DNA from 3 places in the Enterococcus sp. AMC2644 genome. Region 1 is predicted to be linked to each of the others. Evidence: predicted binding sites of a transcription regulator. Region 1 holds the regulator's gene; each other region holds the start of a gene.

What was found. Region 1 encodes LexA, which represses DNA repair genes until DNA is damaged. Its sites were predicted from a motif close to CNAACANNTGTTNG; they were not measured.
Region 2: dinB (DNA polymerase IV) is a predicted target of LexA. The motif match lies at 1,270-1,283, and genes of this name have one in related genera.
Region 3: uvrC (excinuclease ABC subunit UvrC) is a predicted target of LexA. The motif match lies at 1,628-1,641, and genes of this name have one in related genera.

Annotation. Positions count from the first base shown of each region.
Region 1 covers NZ_CM177095.1:3,020,777-3,024,065, reverse strand. The annotation lists gene AC4BC5_RS14665 (MFS transporter) at 1-457, shown strand, start outside; gene hemH (ferrochelatase) at 464-1,360, shown strand; gene lexA (transcriptional repressor LexA) at 1,405-2,022, opposite strand; gene AC4BC5_RS14650 (DUF896 family protein) at 2,196-2,438, shown strand; gene tkt (transketolase) at 2,540-3,289, shown strand, end outside.
Region 2 covers NZ_CM177095.1:2,172,799-2,176,087, forward strand. The annotation lists gene AC4BC5_RS10500 (DNA replication initiation control protein YabA) at 1-162, shown strand, start outside; gene rsmI (16S rRNA (cytidine(1402)-2'-O)-methyltransferase) at 219-1,091, shown strand; gene dinB (DNA polymerase IV) at 1,310-2,449, shown strand; gene nrdG (anaerobic ribonucleoside-triphosphate reductase activating protein) at 2,446-3,048, opposite strand; gene nrdD (anaerobic ribonucleoside-triphosphate reductase) at 3,061-3,289, opposite strand, start outside.
Region 3 covers NZ_CM177095.1:545,739-549,027, forward strand. The annotation lists gene uvrC (excinuclease ABC subunit UvrC) at 1-1,584, opposite strand, end outside; gene trxA (thioredoxin) at 2,000-2,314, opposite strand; gene AC4BC5_RS02750 (endonuclease MutS2) at 2,396-3,289, opposite strand, start outside.

The DNA.
Region 1 (3,289 bases):
GACTTTCCATCTTGATGCGAGAAAAGCAGGATCATTGATGACTGTAATGGCAATAGGAACTTTTATCGGTTCTAAAATTGCTGGTATTTGGACAGATAGAAAAGGCGCAACAAATTCTACAATAGGAACAATGGGACTTGTTTTTGTTAGTTTGGTCACGATGTATTTTTCTGTTGTATCGTTCCAAATCTTCTTGATTGGTCTATTATTCTTTGGAATTGCTATTGGGGCATTGATGACTGTTCCTTTACAAGTGTTAGTAGTAGAAGCTTCTCCTAGAAATCGTAATGCTTCTTTGAGTTTATTATCTGTTTGTAAAAAGCTAGGAATGACGATTGGGATTACTATAATAGGAGTGTTAGCGCATGCTACAGGTTCTCTTGGTTTTTCACAGATGCTAGTTGGCTTAATGGTTATTACACTAATATTTATTTTTTATATGAGAAAGAAGGCATAATTTATCATGCAAAAGCAAGCAGTTTTATTAATGAGTTATGGAACGCCCAATAACACAGATGAAATTTGGGATTATTATACCCATATTCGTCATGGGAAAGAGCCTTCGCAAGAGCTTTATGATGAATTGGCTGGGCGTTATGAAGAAATTGGAGGTGTTTCCCCACTAGCTAAAATTACAGAGGCCCAACGCTTAGCTGTTGAAGAAAAATTAAATGCAACGAGTACAGTCGAATATCATGTATTTACTGGTTTACGTCACATTCATCCTTTCATTGAAGAGACAGTAAAAGAAATTGTAGACCAAGGATTTAAGGTAATCCATGGAATGGTTCTAGCACCACATGATTCTAGTTTTATTAAGCAATACCATGACCGTGTCGAAAAAGAGTTGGCAGTTTACCCAGAAATTTCATATATTGAGCATCGTCATTTTTGGCAACAAGAAGGATTTCAAATTTTTTGGTCAACTCAAATTCAAACTATTTTGAGTTCTGATAAGAAACAAAAATTTTTATTCACTGCTCATAGCTTACCAGAGCGTTTATTGCTAAATGGCGACCCATATGTCGATGAAATACAAAGTGCAGCTAAAGCAATTGCTCAACGAGTAGCAGGCTCATTGGACTTTGGTCATGCTTGGCAAAGTGCTGGCCGTACGGCAGATAAATGGATTGGCCCACGTGTAGAAGATGTGACAGAAGAACTATTAGAAAATGGATATGAAGAAATTATCTATTTACCTTTTGGTTTTGTTGCCGATAATTTAGAGACTCTTTATGATAATGATATAGAATGTAAGGAGTTAGTAGAGAAATTAGGTGGAATCTATCATCGCTTAGATATGCCGAATACACATCCTGATTTTATTGCTGGTTTAGCAGCAGAAATTCTTTCAAACTAAACTAAACAGAACCTCCAATCCTGTCTCTGGATTGGAGGTTCTGTTTAAAAGTGACGATACAAACCAACAACTAACCCTAAAATTTTAACGCTTGATAAAATAATAGGTTCCATATAATCATTTTCTGGTTGTAAACGAATATGTGTTTTTTCTTTATAAAACCTTTTACATGTTGCTTCATCATCATCTGTCATAGCAATCACAATATCGCCATTTCCAGCAATATCTTGTTTTCTGACGATTACTTGATCACCATCCAAGATACCAGCATTAATCATACTTTCACCACGGATAGTTAGCATAAACAATTGTCCGTTATCTTCAATTAAATTGGGAGGAATTGGGAAAAAGTCAGAAGCTTCTTCTACCGCCAAAATAGGTTCTCCAGCAGTTACCACGCCTAATAAAGGAATTTTTTGTTGTTGTGCACCAATCGTTTCTAAGCCGAGTGGAGTTAATTCAATTGCTCTGGGCTTTGTAGGATCTCTTTGGATTAAGCCTTTTTTTTCTAAACGTGATAAATGACCATGAACGGTTGAAGTGGAGGAAAGTTGAACAGCTTCACCAATTTCTCTCACGGTAGGTGGGTACCCTTTTTCACTGACCCGATTATGAATAAATTTTAACACTTCAAGTTGTCGGTTCTCTGTACGTTTTGCCAAAACGAACACCTTCTTTCCTATAGTTAAATCATTATAAAATGGAAAATATGACTAATATTATTAAATGTAGTGTAACATACGCCTTGAAAAAAATCAAACAAACGTTCGCTTTCTGTTTTGATTGTATTTTTTTATTCTTTTGTATAAGATGGAGAAGAAAGGGGCTTGATACCATGTTATCCAAAGAAAAAATAGATAGAATCAATGAGCTAGCTAAAAAGAAAAAAACAGAAGGTCTTTCTGAAAAGGAACAAGAGGAGCAACAAGCTTTAAGACAAGAGTATATTAAAGCTTTTCGAGGTGGAATGAAGCATCATATTGAGGGGATGAAAGTAGTCGATCCAGAAGGGAACGATGTGACTCCTGAAAAATTAAAACAAATTCAAAAAGCGAAAGGTTTACACAATAGAAAGTAAAATAAAAGATACCTATGCAAAAAGTGTTGATAATTGTAGAGGTATCTTTTATAATAGATGTGTAATATAGGTAAAAAAAACCTAAATAGGAGGCGTTAGTATTGTTTGATAAAATTGATCAACTTGGTGTTGATACGTTACGTACATTGAGTATTGATGCGGTACAAAAAGCAAATTCTGGACATCCAGGACTACCAATGGGGGCTGCCCCAATGGCCTATGCATTATGGACAAAACATTTGAAAGTAAATCCAAAAACTTCTCGTAATTGGGTCGATCGTGACCGTTTTGTACTTTCTGCAGGACATGGTTCGGCGTTATTATATAGCTTATTGCATTGTGCTGGGTACGATGTGACAACCGATGACTTGAAAAACTTCCGTCAATGGGAGAGTCGTACACCTGGACATCCAGAAGTGGGGCATACTGATGGTGTTGAAGCGACAACTGGCCCATTAGGACAAGGAATTGCAATGACTGTTGGGATGGCAATGGCTGAAGCACATCTAGCAGCAACGTATAACCGTGAAAACTTTAACGTTGTCGATCATTACACGTATGGTTTATGTGGTGATGGTGATTTAATGGAAGGTGTTTCTCAAGAAGCAGCTTCAATGGCCGGTCATTTGAAATTAGGTAAATTAATTGTGTTATATGATTCAAATGATATTTCTTTAGACGGTCCAACTTCAAAAGCTTTTACAGAAAACGTTGGTCAACGTTTTGAAGCTTACGGTTGGCAACATATTCTTGTAAAAGAAGGAACAGATTTAGCAGCTATTTCAAAAGCTATTGAAGAAGCACAAGCTGAAACAGACAAACCAACATTGATTGAAGTGAAAACAGTGATT
Region 2 (3,289 bases), 850 kb from region 1:
AAACAAGAAAATTCATCTGCATTATCAAAATCGCGCATGAATTTAGAAAAAATTTACGAAGAAGGATTTCATGTTTGTTATGATTTATACGGATCAAGACGCGAACATGATGAACCATGTGCATTTTGTTTAGAAGTAATTTATCGCGAAAGTGGCAGGTAAGATAAAAGACTGGCAGAATTTTTTGCTCAGTCTTTTTATTTTAAGGAGGGAACAAGTTGAAGAAACAGCGCAGTTTTAAAGATAAAACGTTTGGCATCCTTTATTTAGTTCCGACACCAATTGGGAATTTAGAAGATATGACATTTCGTAGTGTAAGAATATTACAAGAAGTTGATCTAATTGCTAGTGAAGATACGCGAAATACCCAAAAATTATTGAATCATTTTGAAATTACCGTGCCGCAAAAGAGTTTACATGAACATAATTATAAAGAACGCGTGCCGCAATTGGTTGAGTTTTTAAAAGAGGGAAAATCCATTGCACAAGTCAGTGATGCAGGCATGCCTTCCATCAGTGATCCTGGTCACGAGTTAGTTCTCGCATGTATTAGTGAAGATATTTCAGTGGTCTCGTTGCCAGGGCCAACTGCTGGATTAACAGCTTTAATCGCTTCTGGATTGACCCCACAGCCAAATTATTTTTATGGTTTTTTAAGACGCAAGAAAAAAGAGCAAGTAGCAGAATTACAAGCACTTGCTTACCAAAAAGCAACGATGATTTTTTATGAGTCACCCTATCGTTTAGGTGCAACCATCGAAAACATGATGGAAGTTTTTGGTTCAGATCGTCAAGCGGTGGTTTGTCGTGAATTGACTAAAATTCATGAAGAATATTTACGAGGAACCTTAGCAGAACTAAAAGAATATCTTGAGCAGACAACTGTCAAAGGAGAATGTTGTTTGCTGGTTGCTGGAGCAAAAGACGAAGAGCCGACAGAAGTAATTATTGGCACAATTGTCGAGCAAGTGGCAGCACTAATTGCTGATGGTATCAAACCAAATGTCGCAATTAAAGAAGTTGCCAAGAAAAATGGATTAAAAAAACAAGTCGTATACAATGAATATCATGGATTAAACGAAGAACTGTGATATACGCCTAGCTAACAATAAAATATCCGAGCTATATAGAGTTTGCATTGTGGTCAAGCAGGTCTTTGACACAAAGTTACCAGAAATTGCAATTTGCACTCTAAACAGCTTGGGTATTTTTATTTGTGTCACTCGTTCTTAGCTTTTTATTAAAAATCCATAGGAGGATATTTGCAGGGGAATGTTCGTTCGTATATAATGGAAGAGAGGTGAGCCTAATGACCGGATTGCAGTTTCCATTAAAAAATGATACGTCCCGTAAGATTATACATATTGATATGGATGCTTTTTTTGCATCCGTCGAAGAGCGTGATCAGCCAGAGCTTGCTAAGCATCCATTAGTGATTGCTCGTCATCCAAGTGATACGGGAGGACGTGGTGTTGTTACGACGGCGAACTATCTAGCACGTCAGTATGGAATTCATTCAGCAATGAGCGCCCAAAAAGCTTATGAGTTGTGTCCACATGCACTATTTGTTCCCGGAAATCATCAAAAATATCGAGAGATTTCCCAGCAAGTCCGAGCGATTTTTTATCGTTATACGGATTTGGTCGAAGTTGTTTCGATTGATGAAGCTTACTTAGATGTCACTGAAAATAAAATTCAGAGTACATCTGCTATTAAAATCGCTAAATTGATTCAGTATGATATTTGGCAAGAAGTTCAGCTCACGTGTTCAGCAGGAGTCAGTTACAATAAATTTTTAGCTAAACTAGCTTCAGATTATGAAAAACCACGTGGATTGACAGTTGTGATGCCTAAAGATGCCGTTGCTTTCTTAAAAAAACTACCGATTGAAAAATTTCATGGGGTAGGGAAGAAGACGGTTCCCAAAATGTATGAATTAGGCATTTTTACAGGAGCAGATTTGTATGAACGCAGTGAAACAGAGTTGATGCAACATTTTGGCAAAATGGGGTATTCGTTGTATCGTAAAGTCCGTGGTATTCATAATGCCCCCGTCAATATTTCGCGTGAACGAAAATCTGTAGGGAAAGAAAACACATATGGACAACCTTTAGCTACAGAAGATGAGTGTTTAGCTCAATTACGCCAATTATCGAATGCAGTAGCTGAAGCATTAAAAAAAGAGCAAAAACATGGCAAGACGGTTGTTGTAAAAATTCGTTATGCAGACTACACCACGATTACTAAGCGGGTCACCTTGCGTGAATATGTTTATCGCAAAGAAGAGATTTTTTCACAAGCTAGTTTAATTTGGGAAGAGATTCTAGGTGTTGAAAAAGGTATCCGTTTATTAGGTGTGACTGTCACCAATTTGGATCCATTAACTTATGAAAATATCGTTTTACCTCTGTGGGAAACTGGGAATCCTTATGAAAAAAGCAAGCACTAAATGAGCGCTTGCTTTTTGATTTGTTCATATTGTTGTTCTGCATCGATACATTTTTCCCAAATAACTGCTTTGCCAGCAGCTAATGATTTTGGAACATCAAGGATGCGCTGATTGCTACTGCCACGAAATTGTAAATTGAGGTTACGTTTACTTAATTCAAAACGACCGTCAACCAAAATATCGATTTGATGCAATAACGCCAACTTATCGTCGGTTTCTTGCAATAGTTCTTCAAAGGTATATCCTGACCAACTCCAAATATCTTTTTTTGTTCCGAATGTTTTTCGAATCCGATGAACCAATTGAAGACAAACGGCAGTATTTAAAAATGGTTCACCACCTAATAAAGTGAGCCCTTGTACATAGTCATGAGAGAGGTCCTCAATAATTTGATTTTCTAATTCTAAGGTATAGGGGATGCCGTAACGAAAGTTTTGAATTGCTTTATTGAAGCAGCCCTCACAAGCAAAAAGACAACCACTCACATATAAACTATTACGAACTCCTTCACCATCGACAAAATTAAAAGGTTTATAATCAGCGATACGCTGTTGACTGTATGCTTCGCTACGCCATTCTTTTGGTTGTGGATTTCTCATTATATCACGTCCTTATTTCATGTGTTTAACCCGTGCCGAAATCTCTTTGTGACGTCCATGTACCATAGGGCGTGCTTGTGGATTACCTAGATAACCACATGTTCGTTTAACGACATCGCAAGTTTTTGGATCATTATTTCCACATTGTGGGCATTGGAAACCACGCTCTGTTGGTTCAAAATCTCCTTCATATCCACATTCATAGCAATGATCAATCGGAGTGTTTGTTCCTAGATACCCA
Region 3 (3,289 bases), 590 kb from region 1:
TTGACGATGGAAAGTAATCGCAAATCGATGTACTTCATCTTGAATCCGTTGAAGTAAAAAGAATTCTGCTGAGTTACGTTCTAAAGGCACAATGGCTAATTCAGAACCAAATAACATTTCACTTGTTTTGTGTTTATCATTCTTTGCTAAACCAGCAATTGGAATGTCCAAACCTAATTGATTTTCTAAAACATCTCTCGCCACATCGACTTGACCCTTGCCTCCATCAATGATAATTAAGTCTGGGAATGGTAAATTTTCTTTTAAAACTCGTGCATAACGGCGATAAACCACTTCACGCATCGAAGCATAATCATCTGGTCCTTTGACCGTTTTAATTTTATATTTACGATATTCATTTTTAGCTGGCTTCCCATCAATAAAAACGACCATTGCTGAAACAGGGTCTGTTCCCATAATATTGGAGTTGTCAAACGCCTCAATTCGCGTTGGTGTAGGAATACCCATAACATTGCCTAGTTTTTCCACGGCACCAATTGTTCGTTCTTGCTTACGCTGAATTAAATCAAATTTCTCAGATAAAGCAACTTTTGCATTTTTACTAGCCAATTCTACCAGTTTTTTCTTTTCTCCGCGTTTGGGTTGCAAAATTTTTGTTTCAAGTAAGGCTTGAACGCTTTCTTGATCGATATCATCAGGAATTAGAACTTCTTTAGGTATAATATGTTCATTTTCTTGATAAAACTGACCAATATATGTGAGAAAGTCTTCTCTTGCCTCATTATAAAAAGGAAAAATAGAGACATCCCGTTCAATTAATTTCCCTTGACGTACAAAAAATACTTGGACACACATCCAACCTTTATCTACTGAATAGCCAAATACATCACGATCCATCAAATCAGTTTGTGTCATTTTTTGACGAGTCATGACAGTTTCAATTGCTCGAATTTGATCGCGATATTCAGCTGCTTTTTCAAATTCCATATTCATTGCTGCATCATTCATTTTAGCTTCCAAATCTGCTTGAATCTCACTATGTCCGCCACTTAAAAATTGCTTGATTTCTTTCACCATTTCTGTATAAGTCTCTTTAGGAACATCAAAAACACAAGGAGCCAAACATTGACCCATATGGTAATATAAGCAAACTTCTTTAGGCAAAACTTTGCACTTCCGTAAAGGAAATAAGCGATCTAACAGTTTTTTGGTTTCATTTGCCGCACGAACATCCGGATAGGGTCCAAAATAAAGTGCCTTATCTTTTAAAACTTTCCGTGTAATTAATAGCCTTGGATAATCCTCATTCGTAATTTTAATAAAAGGATAGGTTTTATCATCTTTTAGCATGATATTGTATTTAGGATCATTTTTCTTAATTAGATTAATTTCTAGCAACAATGCTTCAATGTTGGATTCAGTTACAATATATTCAAAGTCTTCAATCTCACTAACTAAGCGTTCTGTCTTGGTATCATGACTTCCTGTAAAATAAGAACGGACACGATTTTTTAAAATTTTCGCTTTTCCCACATAAATAATCGTTCCATTTTTATCTTTCATCAAATAGCAGCCTGGTTGATCGGGTAATAATGCTAATTTATTTTTAATTTGCTCATTCATGCAAATGACAGCCTCCGTTCTTTCTGTATTATTATAGCATATCAGAACATTCGTTCGTAGCATTTTAGTTTTATGTAATTGTGTCCCATCACTGTAGTCAAACCTAAAGAGTCACTACTCTCGTTCCACTCGACTAGTACTGCTCATCAACTATTCTCGCTCTCGTTCCACTCAGCGAATCATCGTGATTCCTTTGAGAGGTCACTACTCTCGCTTCACTCGACTAGTACTGCTCATCAGCTATTCTCGCTCTCGTTCCACTCGGCGAATCATCGTGATTCCTTTGAGAGGTCACTACTCTCGTTCCACTCGACTAGTACTGCTCATCAGCTATTCTCGCTCTCATTCCACTCGGCGAATCATAGTGATTCGCAGTAAAAAACCTGAGATGTGGATGACATCTCAGGTTTTATTCTTACATGTGTGGTGCAATCATTGCTTCGATTTGTTCTTTTGTTTGAACACCAATTGCTTTATCAACAACTTGACCGTCTTTTTTCAAGATTAATGTTGGGATGCTCATTACACCAAAAGATGCTGGGGTTTCTGGATTTTCATCCACATCCATTTTGACGATTTTGAATTCATCTTCATCATAATTTTCAGCTAATTGTTCTAAAATTGGAGCTTGCATACGACAAGGTCCACACCAAGTTGCCCAAAAATCAATTAATACTAAACCCTTATCTGTTTCTTCAGCGAATGTTGCATCTGTAATATTTTTTGCCATTTTTGTAACCTCCAATATTCAATATCAAGAGTATAGCATCTTCATTTACACTTGAAAACTATCTTGCTTACTCTTGATAAGTTATTTAAATTTTACGATTGTTGCCCCATTACCACCTTGGTTTGCTGGAGCGAATTCATAACTTTTGACACTACGATGATTTTTCAGATAATCAATAATTCCCTGACGTAACGCCCCGGTCCCTTTTCCATGAACAATAGTTACTTGTGGATAGCCTGCTAAAATTGCGGCATCCAAATACTGATCGACTTCGCTTAAAGCTTCTTCATAACGTTTGCCTCGCAGATCTAATTGATTCGATACATGAGAACTATCCGCCGAACGAACAGTGTTGACAATCCGTTGAACCGGTTCTTTTATCGGAGCAACCGGTTGAATATCTACTTCATCAACTTTCATTTTTAAAATACCTAATTGAACTTCCCACTGACCATTCGAAGTTTGTTTAATTAGTTCACCGCGTTGTCCATAAGAAGTGACTAAGACTTCATCGCCTGCTTTTAGTTTTTTTGCTTGTTTTGCTTTTTTTAAGACCTTATTTTTCTTCAAGTGATTTTCTTCTTGGTGTAACCCTGAAAGACGAGTTTTTGCATCAATTAATTCATGCTCTTTTACGCGTCCCTGACCACCTGTTAATTGCATTTTACGAATATCAGAAATAATTTTCTCGGATTCTTCTTTCGCTTCTTCTACGATTTGATTCGCTTTTTGACGAGCTTTAGCTAATTCTTTTTCACGTTCTTCAAAGAAATAGCTATAAGCAGATTGTAACTCTTCATGCAGTCGTTGGGATTCGTCTACATATTGACGAACTTCTAAATATTCCGTTTCTGCCATTTTGCGTCTATTTTCTAAATCAGCAATCATATCATTCAAGTCTTGACTTTCGCCATCCATAATTTGTTTGGCAGCATCAATAATATGCCCTGTTAAACCAAGTCGTTTTGAAATTTC